Euzebya sp.: one gene and its partner. The protein of the gene in region 1 interacts with the protein of each later gene in a pairwise test. Links are inferred from orthologs where the notes say so. Each region holds a gene or a part of one and is shown in the gene's direction. Other genes may lie near its edges. The genes, in order: def and ACEQ2X_RS11025.

Evidence for each region.
Region 2: the proteins of def (region 1) and ACEQ2X_RS11025 interact in binary tests that used the Escherichia coli proteins (3 or more experiments, as listed by UniProt). The link is inferred for Euzebya sp. from one-to-one orthologs.

What each region holds. Positions count from the first base shown.
Region 1 is NZ_CAXQBR010000035.1:394-6,084, reverse strand. The notes cover bases 155-3,154. They hold def (peptide deformylase), read left to right. Parts: upstream 155-1,363; coding sequence 1,364-1,945; downstream 1,946-3,154. Other genes in these bases: ACEQ2X_RS08645 (formimidoylglutamate deiminase), read left to right, coding at 1,942-3,154; hutU (urocanate hydratase), read left to right, coding at 155-1,367. Also shown: more of hutU, read left to right, coding at 1-154; more of ACEQ2X_RS08645, read left to right, coding at 3,155-3,342; hutI (imidazolonepropionase), read left to right, coding at 3,339-4,547; ACEQ2X_RS08635 (DUF427 domain-containing protein), read right to left, coding at 4,573-5,118; ACEQ2X_RS08630 (hypothetical protein), read left to right, coding at 5,308-5,691. UniProt on the Escherichia coli protein: Removes the formyl group from the N-terminal Met of newly synthesized proteins. Requires at least a dipeptide for an efficient rate of reaction. N-terminal L-methionine is a prerequisite for activity but the enzyme has broad specificity at other positions.
Region 2 is NZ_CAXQBR010000048.1:6,070-17,073, forward strand. The notes cover bases 3,173-6,172. They hold ACEQ2X_RS11025 (aspartate-semialdehyde dehydrogenase), read left to right. Parts: upstream 3,173-4,153; coding sequence 4,154-5,191; downstream 5,192-6,172. Other genes in these bases: ACEQ2X_RS11020 (aspartate kinase), read left to right, coding at 3,173-4,157; ACEQ2X_RS11030 (MgtC/SapB family protein), read right to left, coding at 5,212-5,904; ACEQ2X_RS11035 (enoyl-CoA hydratase/isomerase family protein), read right to left, coding at 5,958-6,172. Outside these bases: ACEQ2X_RS11000 (S9 family peptidase), read left to right, coding at 1-401; ACEQ2X_RS11005 (S-adenosylmethionine:tRNA ribosyltransferase-isomerase), read right to left, coding at 406-1,542; ACEQ2X_RS11010 (SDR family NAD(P)-dependent oxidoreductase), read right to left, coding at 1,548-2,282; redox-sensitive transcriptional activator SoxR, read left to right, coding at 2,389-2,841; more of ACEQ2X_RS11020, read left to right, coding at 2,886-3,172; more of ACEQ2X_RS11035, read right to left, coding at 6,173-6,641; ACEQ2X_RS11040 (class I SAM-dependent methyltransferase), read right to left, coding at 6,632-7,417; ACEQ2X_RS11045 (universal stress protein), read left to right, coding at 7,603-8,715; ACEQ2X_RS11050 (glycoside hydrolase family 13 protein), read right to left, coding at 8,974-10,620; ACEQ2X_RS11055 (DoxX family protein), read right to left, coding at 10,674-11,004.

The sequences.
Region 1 (5,691 bases):
TGCCGGACTGGGCGGACTGGGAGACGTTCCGCGAGCTCGAGCGCCAGGGCCTGACCATGTACGGCCAGATGACCGCCGGGTCGTGGATCTACATCGGCACCCAGGGGATCCTGCAGGGCACCTACGAGTGCTTCGCCGAGATCGCCCGCCGGCGCTTCGGCGGCACCCTCGCCGGCACGATCACCCTGACCGCCGGGCTGGGGGGCATGGGCGGTGCCCAACCGCTCGCGGTCACCATGAACGACGGGGTCGCGCTGGTCGTCGAGGTCGATCCCGAGCGAGCCCGCCGCCGCGTCGCCACCCGCTACCTCGACGAGGTCACCGAGGACCTCGACGACGCGGTCGCCCGCTGCGAGCGGGCCCGCGACGACCGCCGGCCGCTGTCCGTCGGGCTGGTCGGCAACGCCGCGTCGGTCCTGCCGGCGCTGCTCGAGCGGGGGTTCGCCGCGGACGTCGTCACCGACCAGACGTCCGCCCACGACCCCCTCAGCTACGTCCCGGTCGACCTGACCCCGGAGGCGACCGCCCGCATGGCCGCCGAGGACCCCGCCGAGCTGACCCGTCGGGCACGCGCGTCGATGGCCCGGCACTGCGCGGCGATGGTCGGCTACCTCGACGCCGGCGCGGAGGTGTTCGACTACGGCAACTCCCTGCGGGCCGAGGCGCGGCTCGGCGGGTTCGACCGGGCCTTCGACTACCCCGGGTTCGTCCCCGCCTACATCCGGCCGCTGTTCTGCGAGGGGAAGGGGCCGTTCCGCTGGGTGGCGCTGTCCGGCGACCCGGCGGACATCGCCGTGACGGACCGCGCGGTCCTCGAGACCTTCCCCACCGACGAGGCGCTCGCCCGCTGGATCCGACGGGCCTCCGAACAGGTCGCCTTCCAGGGGCTGCCCGCCAGGATCTGCTGGCTCGGCTACGGCGAGCGCGCCCGGCTGGGGCAGGTGTTCAACGACCTGGTCCGCAGCGGGGCCGTGTCCGCCCCGATCGTGATCGGCCGCGACCACCTCGACTCGGGGTCGGTCGCCTCCCCCTACCGCGAGACCGAGGGCATGGTCGACGGATCCGACGCGATCGCGGACTGGCCCCTCCTCAACGCGCTCGCCACCACCGCGTCGGGTGCCACCTGGGTCAGCATCCACCACGGCGGCGGCGTCGGGATCGGCCGCTCGATCCACGCCGGTGTGGTCTGCGTCGCCGACGGCACGGACCTCGCCGCCGAGAAGCTCGAGCGGGTCCTGACCACCGACCCGGCCACGGGGGTGATGCGGCATGCCGACGCCGGGTACGGCCGCGCGGTCGAGGTCGCCCGGGAGCGCGGCGTGCGGATCCCGCTCGATCCCGCCGTGCGGGACGGCGGGACGACGTGATCCGCCCGCTCGTCCACGTCGGCGACCCGGTGCTGCGCCGGCCCACCACGCCGGTCACGGCCGCCGAGCTGGGCACGGCCGAGGTCCAGCAGCTCGTCGACGACCTGATCGACACGATGCGCGACGCCGACGGGGCGGGGATCGCCGCGCCGCAGATCGGGTCGTCCCTCCGGATCGCGGTGGTCGAGGTCACCGCGGAGCGGACCCACCGGCGGTACCCCTACAAGCCCCTCATCCCCCTGACCGTGCTGGTCAACCCCTCCCTCACCCCCGTCGGGGACGAGCAGGTCGTGCTCAACGAGGGCTGCCTGTCGGTGCCCGGGCTGCGCGGTGAGCTGCGCCGGCACGTGGCGGTGGAGGCGCGCTGGACCGACCGCGACGGCACCGCCCGCGCTGCCGTCCAGCGGGGCCTCACCGCCGGGACGTTCCAGCACGAGGTCGACCACCTCGACGGGCACGTCTTCCTCGACCGCGTCACGGACCCCGCGACGTTCACGACGTGGGACAACTACCAGCGGTTCCACTCCGAGGCGTTCGAGGCCCGCGCCGCAGCGCTCAACGCCAGGACGGGCACGTGACGTCGACCGGGCAGCGGTTCCGCTGCGACCATGCGCTGGTCGACGGCACGATCCACGACCACGTGGCGCTCACGATCCACGGGGACCGGATCGCCGAGGTGGTCGTCGGCGCCGCCGACCTGCCGGCGTCCGGCACCCGCCTGGCGGGGTTGGTCCTCCCGGGCCTGGTGAACGCCCACAGCCACGCGTTCCACCGCGCCCTGCGCGGCCGCACCCAGCGGACCCGCGGGTCGTTCTGGACGTGGCGGGACCAGATGTACGCGGTCGCCGAGGTGCTCGACCCCGACACCTGCCACGCGCTGGCCCGCGCCGCCTTCGGCGAGATGGCGCTGGCCGGCATCACCTGCGTCGGGGAGTTCCACTACCTCCACCACGCCGCGGGCGGGGTCCGGTACACCGACGCCAACGCGATGGGGCGCGCGATCGTGGCCGCCGCCGGGGAGGCGGGTGTGCGCCTGACCCTGCTCGACACCCTGTACCTGACGGGCGCGGTGGGTGCGACGCCGGACGCACCGGGCCTGACGCCGATCCAGGGGCGGTTCAGCGACGGGTCGGCCGACGAGTGGGCGGCACGGGTCGCCGATCTCGCGGGGCACCCGGGCGGGGGTGAGGGACGGTCGTGGCGCGTCGGCGCGGCGGTGCACTCGGTGCGGGCGGTGCCGCCCGATGCCCTGTCCCGCGTCGCCGCGCTGGTCCACGCCGGTGGGGTGGTCGACGCCCCGGCCGTGGTCCACGCCCACGTCGCCGAGCAGCCCGACGAGGTCGAGGCCGCGCGCGCCGTCCACGGCCGCACCCCGGTCCAGCTGCTGGCCGACGCCGGTCTGGTGTCCTCGACGTTCACCGCCGTGCACGGGGTCTGGCTCGACGACCACGACGTGCGGGCGCTCGGTGCGGTGGGCGCCACGGTGTGCGCCTGCCCGACGACCGAGCGGGACCTGGCCGATGGCGTCGTCGCAGGGGATCGCCTCGACCGCGTCGGGGCGCGCCTCGCGCTCGGCAGCGACTCCCACGCCGTCGTCGACCTGCTCGAGGAGGCACGGGCCCTCGAGCTCGACCGGCGTCTCGTCAGCCGGGATCGCGGCGCACTGACGGCGTCGGTGCTGATGGCGGCTGCCACGGAGGGCGGCGCCCACAGCCTCGGCTGGTCCGATGCCGGCCGGATCGCGCCCGGCATGCTCGCGGACCTGTGCGTCGTCGGGCTCGGGTCGGTGCGCCTCGCGGGCCTGCCCCGCACCGACCTGCTCGACGGCGTGGTCTTCGCCGGCACGGCGGCCGACGTCACCGACGTGATGGTCGGCGGGCGGTGGACCGTCCGAGACGGCCGGCACGTCGACCTCGACGTGCCCGCGGAGCTGACCGGCGCGATCGCCGCGGTCAGCGGACAGCCCCGGCCATGAGCACCGTCGCGCTGACCGGGATCGCCCGGCTCGTGACCCACGACCCGCTGCACGGCGAGGCGCACCCGGCGATGCCCGGCGCCGGCTGCGGGTTGGACGATGCCTGGCTGGTCATCGAGTCCCACCGACCGGGGGAGGGGCGGGTCCTCGCGGTCGGCACCGGCTCCGCCCCGCCGGCGGACCGCCGCGTCGACGTGGGCGGCCGCGCGGTGATCCCCGGCTTCGTCGACAGCCACACCCACCTCGTCTTCGCGGGCGACCGGGGCGAGGAGTTCACCGCCCGCATGGCCGGCGCGCCCTACGAGGCCGGCGGCATCGCGCGGACCATCGCCGCCACGACGGCGGCGTCCGACGACGAGCTGCGTGCCGGCCTGGCCCGCCGGATCGCCGAGGCGCGCGCGGGCGGGACCACCACCGTCGAGGTGAAGTCCGGCTACGGCGCGACGCCGTCCCAGGAGGCGCGGCTGCTGTCCCTGGCCCGCGAGGTCACGCCGCACACCACGTTGCTCGGCGCCCACGTCACCCCGCCGGGGTTCCCCGGCGGCGCCGACGCCTTCGTCGAGCTGGTCGTCGGCGACGTGCTGGACGCCTGCGCGATGCTGGCCGGCAGCGTGGACGTGTTCTGCGAGGTCGGCGCGTTCGACGCCGACCAGTCGCGGACGGTGCTGGAGGCGGGCATCGCGGCGGGGCTGGTGCCGCGGATCCACGCCAACCAGCTCAGCGCCGGGCCCGGCGTGCAGCTCGGCGTCGAGCTGGGCTGCGCCTCGGCCGACCACTGCACCCACCTGTCCGACGCCGACGTGGAGGCCCTCGCCGGCTCGGCGACGGTCGCCACGCTGCTGCCCGCGACGGACTTCTCGACCCGCCAGCCCTACCCCGACGGGCGTCGGCTCGTGGATGCGGGCGCCACGGTCGCGCTGGCCAGCAACTGCAACCCGGGATCGAGCTACACCTCGTCGATGCCGCTGGTGATCGCGCTGGCCGTGCGCGATTGCCACCTCACCCTCGACGAGGCCCTCTGGGCGGCGACCGCGGGCGGCGCGCGATCGCTCGGGATCGCCGGTGCCGGCACCCTGTCGGTGGGTGCCGCGGCCGACCTCGTGGTCCTCGACGCCCCCCACCCCTCCCACCTGGCGTACCGGCCCGGCATGCCGCTCGTCGCCGCGACGTTCGTCGGCGGCCACCAGGTCTCGGGGGACCTGTGACGGGTGCGACTCGACCGGGTGGCGACTACCAGCCGCTGGTGCCGGGATCCCCCTTGAACGGACCGACCACCTCGTCGGTGACCCAGCCGCCGTAGAACCCCCCCGGCTGGGGGCGCACCCGCTCGCCGTCGAGGGTGCACGCGACCCGGCCCGGGTAGAAGGCGACCCACCCGGCCAGCTCGACGTAGCCGTCGAAGGGCGTCGGGTAGCACCAGGCGACCGGGTGGTCGGTGCCGCTGAGGGCCAGGTAGGACGCCTGCCCCTTCCACTCGCACAGGCTCGATCCGTCCACCGGCTCGAGCGCACCGTCGACGACGTCGTCCGGCGGCACGTAGACCGTCGGTGGGCTGGCCGTCTCGAGGACCCGGACCGCGCGGGTGGACCGGGCCACCAGGCCATCGGCGCCGTCGACGACCTCGACGAGGCGGGGTTCGGGCACCACGATCGGCGGGCGCGGGTAGTCCCACACCGACTCCTGCCCGGGTCCCGGCTCGTCGGCGAACGTCGGGCGCGCCTGCCCGCGGTTCGTCCACCTGTCGCGCGTCGCGCGCAGCCACTCCGGAGCGTCCACGCGGTGCACCCTAGCCCCCGGGGGCCCGGGTCGTGTGGTCCGTGCCGGGTGGGGTCGAGGGTCCCGCGGGGAGGGGGCTGTGCGGCCTGTCGACATTCCGGCCGGGTGTCGATGCTGATGGTGTCTCCACCACACCCCACCAACCACACCAGACCGGAGACCTGGGACCTTACGAGGAGGTCCACCGTCATGATCGCGTCCCGCATCCGCATCCTCGGCGTCGTCCTCGCCGCCATCGGCATCGCCTTCATCGGCGGCGGCATCTACGCCTACACCCAGGTGTCCGCCGGCTATGACAGCCTGCAGAGCTTCTCAGAAGCCCAGAACGTCACCCTCACCTACAACGAGGACGGCCAACTCGTCGACCGCGGCGAGACCGCCGGCGCCGAGGCGATCCTGGACCTGTTGACCGAGGAGTGGGGCTACCCCGTCGTCGAATCCGACCTCGACCCCAACGACCCGCTGGTCAACACCGCCACGGAGTACATGTACCAGATGGCCACCGTCGGCTACCACGTGCTCCACGGCACCCAGACCGTCGTGCTCGAAGAGGACGTGGAGTACAACGGCGAG
Region 2 (11,004 bases), on another replicon or contig:
CGGCGGTCGCCGAGGTCCCGTTCGTGGACATCGTCACGACGATGTCGGACCCGACCCTCCCCCTGACCGTGACCGAGTGGGAGGAGTGGGGCGACCCCCGCGTCGAGCCGTACGCCTCCACCATGCTCAGCTACTCGCCGTACGACAACACCGTCCCGGCCGACTACCCGGCCCTGTACGTGACCGCCGGCCTGAACGACCCCCGCGTCAGCTACCACGAGCCCGCCAAGTGGGTCGCCCGGTTGCGGGAGGTGTCGACGGGCACGCGGCCCCTGCTCCTCCGCACCGAGATGGGCGCCGGTCACGGTGGCCCCAGCGGTCGCTACGAGGCGTGGCGGGACGAGGCGCGCAGCCTCACCTTCCTGCTGGTGGCGCTCGGCGTCGTCCCGGGGTCGGGGTAGGCGCTCACGGCAGGAACACGGCGCTGTCGCCGAACTCGTGCCACAGGTACGGGCCGTCGAGGGCCGCCCCGTAGGCGCGCCGGACCAGCTCGGGCCCGGCGACGGCCTCGAGCAGCAGGAGGTGGCTGGCCTCCGGCTCGTGCCACCCCGTGATGATCCCGTCGACGACGCGGACGCCGCGCTCGGGGGTGACGACCAGGTCCGTCCAGCCCCTGAAGGCGGCGATGCCGTGGCCCGGGCGCCGGTCGGCGGCGGCCTCGAGCGCCCGGGTGACGGTCGTGCCGACGGCGATGACGCGGTGGCCGAGCCGGCGGGCGAGGTCCACGCGCGCCGCGGTCGGGGCGGGCACGTCGGCCCACTCGGGCTGCGGCGGCTCGCCGGCCTCCTGGGAGGACACGCCGGCGTGCAGCGTGACCGGGGCGATCCCGACACCGCGGCTCACGAGCTCGGCGACCAGCCGGTGGCTGAAGGGCCGTCCGGCCGACGGCATCTCGGCCGACCCGGGGTGTCGCGCGAAGACGGTCTGGTACGCGTCGAGCCCGACCGCGCCGGTCGCGCCGTACCGGATCGGGCGGCCGTGCGCGGCCATGTGGTCGCTGATCCGCCCGTCGACGGTGATCCCCGCCCGCCACAGGCGCACCCCCCGACCTCCCGGGCCCGCGGCGACGGGGTGCAGCAGGCGGAGGTGCCCCCCACCCGTGAGCGCGACGAGGTCGCCCGGCCCGGCGTCGAGCACCGGCCCGTCCCCGCCGGCCCGTCCCTCACCGCGTCTGCGCCGCAGCTGGCCCACCCCGTCCCGGCCTGCGGCCGATCCGGGGTGCCCCCCCGCCTGTGTCTCACTGCGGCTGCGCCGCAGCTCGACGGTCCAGGTGCCGTCGTCGTGGGCGGTGGAGAGGTGGACGACGAGCGGTCCGGGGTCGGCGGTCCCGTCGATCGCCGCCGGGCGGGTCGCCGAGGTGTTCACCACCAGCAGGTCGCCGGGTCGGAGGTGGCGCGGGAGGTCGACGAACCGTCCGTGGGAGAGCCGGTCGGACCCGGCCACGAGCAGGCGCACCTCGTCGCGGGCCAGCCCCCGCCGCTCGGGCGGCTCGGTCGCCCACCGGTCCTGCGGGACGGTGAACCGCGTCCCGGGCCGGAGCATCGCGGTCACGCGCGCACCTCCTCCGGGCGGGCCGCCACAGCCAGGTCCGCCACAGCCAGGTCCGCCACGCGGTACCGGCCGCTGGACGGCCGCCGGGCGACCAGGTCGAGGATCGGGCCGACCACCGCCTCCGGCAGCGGGCGGTCGCTGATGTCCTCGCCCGGGAAGGCGTCGGCGTGCATCCGGGTCCGCATGTCACCGGGGTCCAGGGCGTAGACCGCCAGCTGGGGCTCCTCGGTCCCGAGCACGGCGCTCACCCGGTCGAGCGCGGCCTTGGAGGCCCCGTAGGTCCCCCACCCCTCCCAGTCGCCCTCGGCGGCATCCGACGTGACGTCGATCACGATCCCACCGGCTGCGCGCAGGGCCGGGAGGGCGGTCTGGACCAGGCCGAGGGGTGCGACCACGTTCACCTCGAGCACCTCGCGGAGCGCTGACAGGGCGACGTCGGCGAGGCGGGGGAGGGGGCTCGGGCCGAGCAGGCTCGCGCCGTTGACCAGCAGGTCCAGGCGCGGACCGGCGGTCGCGACCAGCCGGTGGCGGTGGTCGGCGTCCGCCACGTCGCCCGCCACGGCGGTCACCCCGGGCAGGCCAGCGGTCGCGGCCACCAGGTCGTCGGCGGTCCGGGCGGTGGCCACGACGCGCCAGCCGTCGCGGGACAGCGCGCTCGTCAGCGCGAGGCCGAGCCCGCGGGAGGCGCCGGTCACGATCGCGGTGCGGGTGGGGGTGGGGGTGGGGGACATGGGGCTCTCCGGGTGGGTCGTCGATGGATCTTGCGCGACGGTAGAACTTGAAGTTGACTTCAAGTCAAGTGGTTCCAGCAGGAGGTGCCCGGTGCCCACGGAGCAGATGACCGTCAGCGAGGTCGCGGACCGCAGCGGGTTCGCCCCCTCCGCCCTCCGCTTCTACGAGCGGAGGGGCCTGATCGACGCGGAGCGCACGGCGGGAGGGCAACGCCGCTACCACCGCGACGTGCTGCGGCGACTCGCGTTCATCGCTGCGGCCCGCCACGTCGGCCTGACCCTCGAGGAGATCGCCGAGGCCCTCGGCCAGCTGCCGCGCGGACGGACGCCGACCAAGGCCGACTGGACGAGGATCTCCCGTCGCTGGCAGTCGCGGCTCGACGCGGAGATCCAGGCGTTGGAGGCCCTCCGCGACGGGCTCGACAGCTGCATCGGCTGCGGCTGCCTGTCGCTGCAGCGCTGTCGGATCTCGAACCCCGGTGACGTGGTGGCCAGCCGCGGGACCGGGGCGGTGTTCCTCCCCGGACCGCTCCACCCCACCGCCGATCAGACGACCTGAGCGCCCGAGGCGGCAGGCGCCCAGCCGCTACCATCTGGCGGACCATGAGCGGTCCCAGCGCACCCATCATCGTGCAGAAGTACGGCGGGACGTCCGTCGCCGACACCGACCGCATCGCGCGGGTCGCCGACCGCATCGCGCGGACGAAGCGGGCGGGCAACGACGTGGTCGTCGCGGTCAGCGCGATGGGCAAGACCACCGACGAGCTGATCCGCCAGGCCGAGGCGATCTCACCCCACCCGCCGGGTCGCGAGCTGGACATGCTCCTGACCGCGGGTGAGCGGATCTCGATGGCCCTGCTCGCGATGGCGATCCAGGAGGAGGGGCTGTCGGCGCGCTCGTTCACCGGGTCCCAGGCCGGGATCATCACCGACACCGTCCACGGCAAGGCGAAGATCCTCGACATCACGCCGGGGCGGATCACCGAGGCCCTCGCAGGCGGGCACGTCGTGATCGTCGCCGGCTTCCAGGGCGTGTCGCGCGAGACCAAGGACGTGACGACGCTCGGGCGCGGCGGCACCGACACGACGGCGGTGGCGCTCGCCGCGGCCCTCGGCGCCCACGTCTGCGAGATCTACACCGACGTCGACGGGGTGTACACCGCCGACCCGCGGATCGTCCCCACGGCGCGGAAGGTCGACCACATCACCGCGGAGGAGATGCTGGAGCTGGCCGCCCACGGCGCCGGCGTCCTCCACACCCGCTCGGTCGAGTTCGGCCGCAACCACGGCGTCGACATCCACGTCCGCTCGTCCTTCTCCCACCACGACGGCACCTGGGTCCACGCCCGACCAGGAGGAACCCCCATGGAGCAGGCCATCATCTCCGGCGTCGCCCACGACCGCTCGGAGGGCAAGGTCACCGTCCGCGGCGTCCCGGACAAGCCCGGCGTCGCCGCCCGCGTGTTCACCGTCCTCGCCGAGGCGAACGTCAACGTCGACATGATCGTCCAGAACGTCTCCGCGACCGGCACGACGGACATGACCTTCACCATCCCGCTGACCGACGCGAAGACGGCGCGGGACGTCCTCGAACCGCTGCTGGTGGACGTCGGCGCGGCGGGCCTCGAGGTCGACTCCCAGATCGGCAAGGTGTCCCTCGTCGGCGCCGGCATGAAGACCAACCCCGGGGTGGCGGCGCGGATGTTCACCGCGCTCAGCGACGCCGGCGTCAACATCGAGATGATCTCCACCTCCACGATCCGGATCTCCGTCGTGGTCGACGAGGCGGACGTCGAGACCGCGGTCACCGCGATCCACACCGCCTTCGGCCTCGACAGCGGCACCCCGGTCAGCATCGAAGGAGCCAACGCATGACCCGCACCGTGGCGATCGCCGGCGCCACCGGCGCCGTCGGCCAGGACCTCCGCCGCCTGCTCGACCGGCGGGACTTCCCCCTCGACGAGCTCGTGCTGCTCGCCAGCGAGCGCTCCGCCGGCCGGGTGATCCGCTGGCGCGACCGCGACATCACGGTCCGCGCGCTCAGCGAGCCCGATGCCTTCGACGGCGTCGACGTGGCGCTGTTCAGCGCGGGCGGCGGCCGCTCGCTCGAGCACGCGCCGCGGGCGGTCGAGGCGGGCGCCATCGTCGTGGACAACTCCTCGGCGTTCCGCATGGACCCCGAGGTCCCGCTGATCGTCACCGAGGTCAACGCCGACCTGCTCGCCGAGCGCCCCGCCAAGGGCATCGTCGCGAACCCGAACTGCACCACGATGGCGGTGATGCTGCCGCTGAAGGCGCTCCACGACGCCTTCGGCCTGGTGTCGATGGTCGTCAGCAGCTACCAGGCGGCCGGCGGCGCCGGCCAGTCCGGCATCGACGAGCTGCACGACCAGATCGAGCCGCTCGCCGGCGCGTGGGACAGCCTGCGCACCGACGGCCAGGCCGCCGCGAAGCTCGTCGAGCCGCGGACCTTCGCCGCCCCGATCGCCTTCAACGTCGTCCCGCTGCTCGGGACCGCCCAGGAGAACGGGTACACCGACGAGGAGCTGAAGCTGCTCAACGAGTCCCGCAAGATCCTCGGGATCGCCGACCTCGAGGTCGCGCCGACCTGCGTGCGCGTCCCGGTCGTCGCCGGCCACGCCGCCGCCGTCCGCGCGACGTTCGCCTCGCCGGTGACCCGCGAGGGCGCGCTCGAGGTGCTGGACGGGTTCCCCGGCATGGTCGTGGCCGACCTCCCCACGCCCCTCGAGTTCGCCGGTCGCGACGAGGTCGCGGTCGGGCGCGTCCGCGAGGACCTGCACGACGAGCGGTCCCTCAACTTCTGGTGCGTGGGCGACAACCTCCTGAAGGGCGCCGCGCTCAACACCGTCCAGATCGCCGAGGAGCTGGTGGCCCGGGGCCACATCTGACCTGTCAGCGACCTGACGCGCTAGTCGCCGATCGTCTGCGCGGCGCCCGCGACCGTCGCCAGGCCGAGGACGCCGTCCTCCGCGCGGATGCGGTGGGACAGGTCCTCGATGTCGTCGTCCTTGCCGCGCACGGTCATCTGCACGACCAGCCGGCCGTCCTCGAGCGGGGTGAACTCGAGCGCCCGCAGCTCGGCCCGGCTGCCGGCGACTGCCAGGTGGATCCGGTCCAGGCCGCCGTCGGGTGAGACCACGACGTGCAAGGTCGCCTCGGCCCGGGTCCAGCGCGCGTACGTGCGGGCCTTCACCCAGTCCGCGGGGCGCAGGGCGAGCAGCGCCACGACGGTCAGCGCGGTGGCGGCGAGCGGGTAGCCCATGCCGGCGGTCAGGCCGATCGCCGTCACCGTGAAGGCGGCGACCGCGGTGGTGAGGCCGTACAGCCGACCGCGGATGCCGAAGATCAGACCTGCGCCGAGGAACCCGATCCCCGCGATGGTGTAGGAGGCGATGCGGGTGGCGTCGGAGTTCGGGTGCGCCTCGCCCGCGGTCACCGACAGCCAGCCGAGGGTCCCGGCGGCGGCGGCGAGCAGCAGCAGCGTGCGGAGGCCGGCGGCCTTGCCGCGGACCTCCCGCTCGAGGCCGATGGGGAGGGCCAGGCCGGCGGCGAGGAGGATGCGCCACACCGGGGTCCAGTCGACGGTCGTCAGGACGTCCACCCACACCTCCTACCCGGTGCGCGGCCACCGTCACCCAGGGGCCCTGCGGGGCCTCAGTGGCTGAAGGGGTCCGCCCGGTCGAGGTCGGCGTCGATGACCGCGAGCAGGTCGGCGTACAGCCGCGTGCGGATCGTGTGGAGGGTAGGGCCCCGGAACCGGGCGAGGGCTGCCGCGCGGTCGACCGCGACCGCGAGCGCGGCGTCCTCCCCCTCGACCGCGTGGTCCACCGCCCCGAGCCGGGCGGCGTCGGCCCCGCCGACCTGCTCGCCGAGGACCATCAGCCGGTGCTGGCCGGGGTGGGGCAGCCGGGTGGCCAGGAGGTGCTGCATCACGACCGTGAAGGGCAGACCCAGCTCGACCTCGGGCAGCCGGAACCACCCGCGCTCGGCGCGCATGATGCGGAGGTCGGCGCACTGGACCAGCATCGCCCCGGCGGCCTGCGCGTGGCCGTTGACCGCCGCGACCGTCGGCAGGTCGAGGCGGAGCAGTCGACCGAACAGCTGGTGGACGGAGCGGATGAAGTCGCCGGTACCCTCGCCCAGCGTCGACATCGCCTGCAGGTCGAGGCCCTGGTGGAAGGACCTCCCGGACCCGGTGATCACCAGGGCCGCGGGACCCTCGAGCGCGTCGATGCGGTCGAGCACGTCCCCCCACGCGGCGACCGTGGCCGGGTTCAGGACCTGGTGGTCGGCGTCCAGGGTGAGGATCTGCACCTCGCCGTCGACGGTCAGCTCCACGACTCGCTCCTCTCGTCCGGCCGCCCGACGGCGGCGTAGGTGGTGATGTGGCGCACCGCGTCGCGGTCGAGCGGCGCACCGTCGAAGTCCGCGAACCGCTCGACCGGGGTCAGGCCCGCGAGCTGCGCCATGAGGTCGATCTCGGCGGGGTGGGCGTAGCGCAGCCGCGTGCGGAGGGTCCGGGGCCCGTCGGGGGAGATCACGACGTGCGCGGCGGTCATGACCTGCGCGACCGGGTCGTGGTCGGACACCGCCAGGGCGACGTGGCCAGCCGCCGCACCCGGTCCGCCCACGCCCTCGACGAGCAGGTCCGGACGGGGCACCGCGGCGTCGACGACGACGACGCCGTCGGGGGCGAGGACCGCGCCGGCGCGCGCGAGGCAGGCGACCTGGGCTGCCTGCGCTGGCAGCAGGTACAGGGTGTTGAACAGGATCAGCACGGCCGCGAAGGGGCCCGCGACCGGTGGCTCGACGATGTCGCCCCGCACCGCGCGCACGCGGTCGCCGCCCGGCTTGGACGTCAGGACGTCCAACATGCGCGCGGACGCGTCGACGCCGACGACCTCGCGGTCCGCCGCCGCGAGGGGCAGCGCGACCCGGCCGGTCCCCACCCCGAGCTCGAGGACCCGGCTGCCCGGCGGGGTGCGCGCCAGCACGAAGCGCACGGCCGCCGCCGCGTCGTCGGCCAGGTGCGCGGTCACCGCGTCGTAGTCCGCGGCCCAGTCGTCCCCGTACGCAGCGGGATCCCACCCGTCCACCGACCCGGTCACCGCCACCGGGCCGCCGCGACGTCGTCCAGGGCCGCCCGGGTCGGGGGATCGTCGGTCCGCATCGCCCCGAGGCTAGGTGACCGCGGGCACCTGGCGCACGTCGCGGCCGGCCTCGCCGGGGGCGACCCTGCTAGCGTTGGCCCGGTGAGGCGCGACTCGACGGCGTGTGACCATAGGAAGGTAGGGTCCGCGTGAGCCTGGGACGTGTGGTCGTCGTACCCCTCGCCAGCCCCACGACCGCGCCGTGGCTGGGACGTCTGGCCGCGATGGTGGCGCGCCCCGACGGCGGGACGGTGGTGCCCGTCTCGGTGGCCACGCCGGGCCAGGACGCCGCCGCGACCGCGGTGGCCAAGCGCGCGGTCGACCTCGCGGCGCACGCCGCTCGCGACCTCGGGGTCGAGGCCCGCGCCGAGGTCGTGCACGGCCAGCGCGTCCCGACCGCGGTGCTGGACGCCGTCGACGTCCACGACGCCAGCCTCGTCGTGATGGGGTGGCAGGGCGAGTCGACGTCCCACAACGTCTTCGGCGAGCTGATCGACTCGATCATGGGCCGCTCGCGGGTGCCCCTCGCCGTGGTCCGCCCCGCCGTCGACGAGTTCGGGCGCGTGCTCCTGCCCCTCGGCGACGACCACCTGTCGGCGTCCGGCCGCCGCGGGGTCGACCTGGCCGTCGAGCTCGCCGAACGCCTCCGCGCGGCGACGACGTCGTCCCTGCTGGTCGTCCGCAGCGGCGACCCCGACCTGCCCCTGCCCGACGCGCTGCAGACGGGGTCGGTGCCGACGGTCCGGTCGGAGGTCGACATCCCCCGCGCCCTCGAGCACGTCAGCCGCACCGGCGACATCGTCGTGACCCCGGTCGCGCCGACCGCCGACGGGCTGCGGAACGCCACGACCCACATCGCCTGGGCGACCCCGCGGTGCTGGCAGCTCGTCGCGATCGACGTCGGACCCGCCCAACCCGTGGACGTGGTGACCGCCGTCAAGGACGCGGGCATGCTCGTCGAGCCCAGGCCCGAGCAGGAGGAGGACGTCCCCCACGTCGTCGAGGTGGCCATGACGGTGCCGGGCGACGTCGACGACGCGTGGCCGCGCATCGCGACGGCGGTCCGACTGGTCGGGTCGGTCCTCGGTCACCGCGTCCGCGCCGGAGAGGACGGCACCCAGGTCATCGTCGGCACGGTCGAGGTCCGCGCCACCAGCCCGGCCGCGGCGCTCAGCGCGATCATGGTCGAGCTGGACGACGCCCGCTGGCAGATCGGGGCGACCAGCCTCGACTACCGCCTGGTCGACGGCGACAGCGGCTGACGCCCGCCGCGGGCAGTGGACCCGCCGGTGGCCCGTCGGGCGGGCCTATGGTCGGTGGCGATGGCGACCACCACGCCCTTCGACGCCGCGCTGGCCGCGCTGCTGCACGCGTGGCAGGTCCGGGAGCAGCTCGCCGATGGCGGTGACGCGGACCTGCGGGACACCACGGCGGCGTGGCTGGCCCTCGACCGGGCGCGGACCTGGGTCGGCAGCTTCGAGGGGGCCGGTCGCCAGCCCGGCTGGCCGGGGATCAGCGGGTCAGCGCTCGAGCAGCCACGCGGTGGCGTCGCCCGGCACGGTCCCGTCCTCGACGGGTGCGGTGCTGAGGACGACCTCGCCGGAGGGCAGCGGCACCGGCACCCGCCCGAAGTTGGTGACGCAGACCAGCCCTGACGACCGGCGGAAGGCGAGCACGTCCTCGCCGAGGTCGAGGTCCAGCCACTCGAGCGCGGTGTCGGCGGGCGCGTGGGCGCGGCGCAGCTCGAGCGCGCGCCGGTGCAGCTCGAGCGCGGAGCCCGGGTCCCCCTGCTGGCGGGCGACGGCGAGGGGCCCGAACCGGTCGGGTTGGGGCAGCCACGCCCCGCCGTCGGAGAAGCCGAAGTACGGGGGCTCGTCGGTCCAGGGGAGCGGGACCCGGCAGCCGTCGCGCCCCCTCTCCTCGCCGTCGGAGCGGAAGAACACCGGGTCGTCGAGGACGTCCTCAGGCAGGTCCCACACGTCGGGCAACCCCAGCTCCTCCCCCTGGTAGAGGTACGCCGAGCCGGGCAGCGCGAGCACCAGCATCGTGGCGGCCAGCCCGCGTCGCCGGCCGGCCTCCTCGTCGAGGTCGGCGGGGTCGCCGGCCACCAGCCACTCCCTCCACTCCCCGGGGTCGGGCAGGCCGAAGCGGGTCGTGTGGCGCATGACGTCGTGGTTCGACAGCGTCCAGGTCGGCGTCGACCCGACCGAGGCGACCGCGGCGATCGAGCGGTCGACCAGGTCGCGCCAGACGGCGGCGTCCCACCCCGCTTCGACGAGGGCGAAGTTGAAGGACTGGTGGTACTCGTCGGAACGCAGGTAGAGGCCGAGCCGCTCGGGGAGCACCCACGCCTCGGCCACCATCATCCGGTCGCCGTCGTAGGTGTCCATCAGCGCGCGCCAGCCGCGGACGATCTCGTGGATCCCGTCCTGGTCCCAGTAGGGGTGGCGCTCGTCGCGCTCGAGCTCGACGATCCGCACGTGGTCGGGCAGGGACGGGAAGGACTTGTCCTTCACCAGCCCGTGCGCCACGTCGACCCGCACCCCGTCGGCGCCCCGGTCGAGCCAGAACCGGAAGACATCCAGGAACTCCTCCTGCACCTCCGGGTTGTCCCAGTTGAGGTCCGCCTGCTCCGGCGCGAAGAGGTGGAGGTACCACTCGCCGTCGTCGAGTCGCTCCCAGGCCGGACCGCCGAACACCGACCGCCAGTCCGACGGCGGCTCGGCCCCGTCGGGTCCCCTCCCGGGGTGGATCTCGTAGCGGTCCCGCGCCGGGTCGCCGGGCGGGGCGGCGACGGCCTCTGCGAACCAGCGGTGCTCGGTGGACGTGTGGTTGGGGACCAGGTCGATGATGACCTTGATGCCGTGGCCGTGGGCGTCGTCGATCAGCTGCTCGGCGTCGGCCAGCGTGCCGTACCGGGGGTCGATGTCCCGGTAGTCCGCCACGTCGTACCCGCCGTCGTGGTTCGGTGACACGAACCACGGCGTGATCCAGATCGCGTCGACGCCGAGGTCCGACAGGTACCCCAGCCGGCTGCGGAGGCCGGCGATGTCCCCGACCCCGTCGCCGTTCCCGTCGGCGAAGGACCGGAGGTAGACCTGGTAGACGACGCCGTGGCGCCACCACGGGACGTGGTCGTCGTGTCCGCTGTGCGAGGTCGCTCCCATAGGCCGCGCGATGCTAGCGGCAGCCGGGTCCGGCGAACGGGGTCAGAGCGGGGTCAGAACGGCAGGACCGAGGTGACCGCCCGCTTCACGGTGCGGCCCGAGGTCTTCGCCACGCCGCCGAGGGACTTGCCGGCCTTCGCGGCCGCCTTGGCGTCCCGCTTCGCCTGCCGGGCGGTGGCGGTGACCTTGGCGCGGGTCTCGGCCGCGGCGGCGCGGGTGCGCTCCCGCGCGAGCTCGGCCTGCAGGCCGGCGACCTCACGCCGGTGCTCGGCGAGGGTGTTCGCGTGCTCGACGGCGTGCTGGGCACGCCAGGCGGCGCTCGGCTTCCCCTCGGTGTCCAGCGCGGCGATCACCAGACCGCCCAGCATCGACACGTTCTTCAGG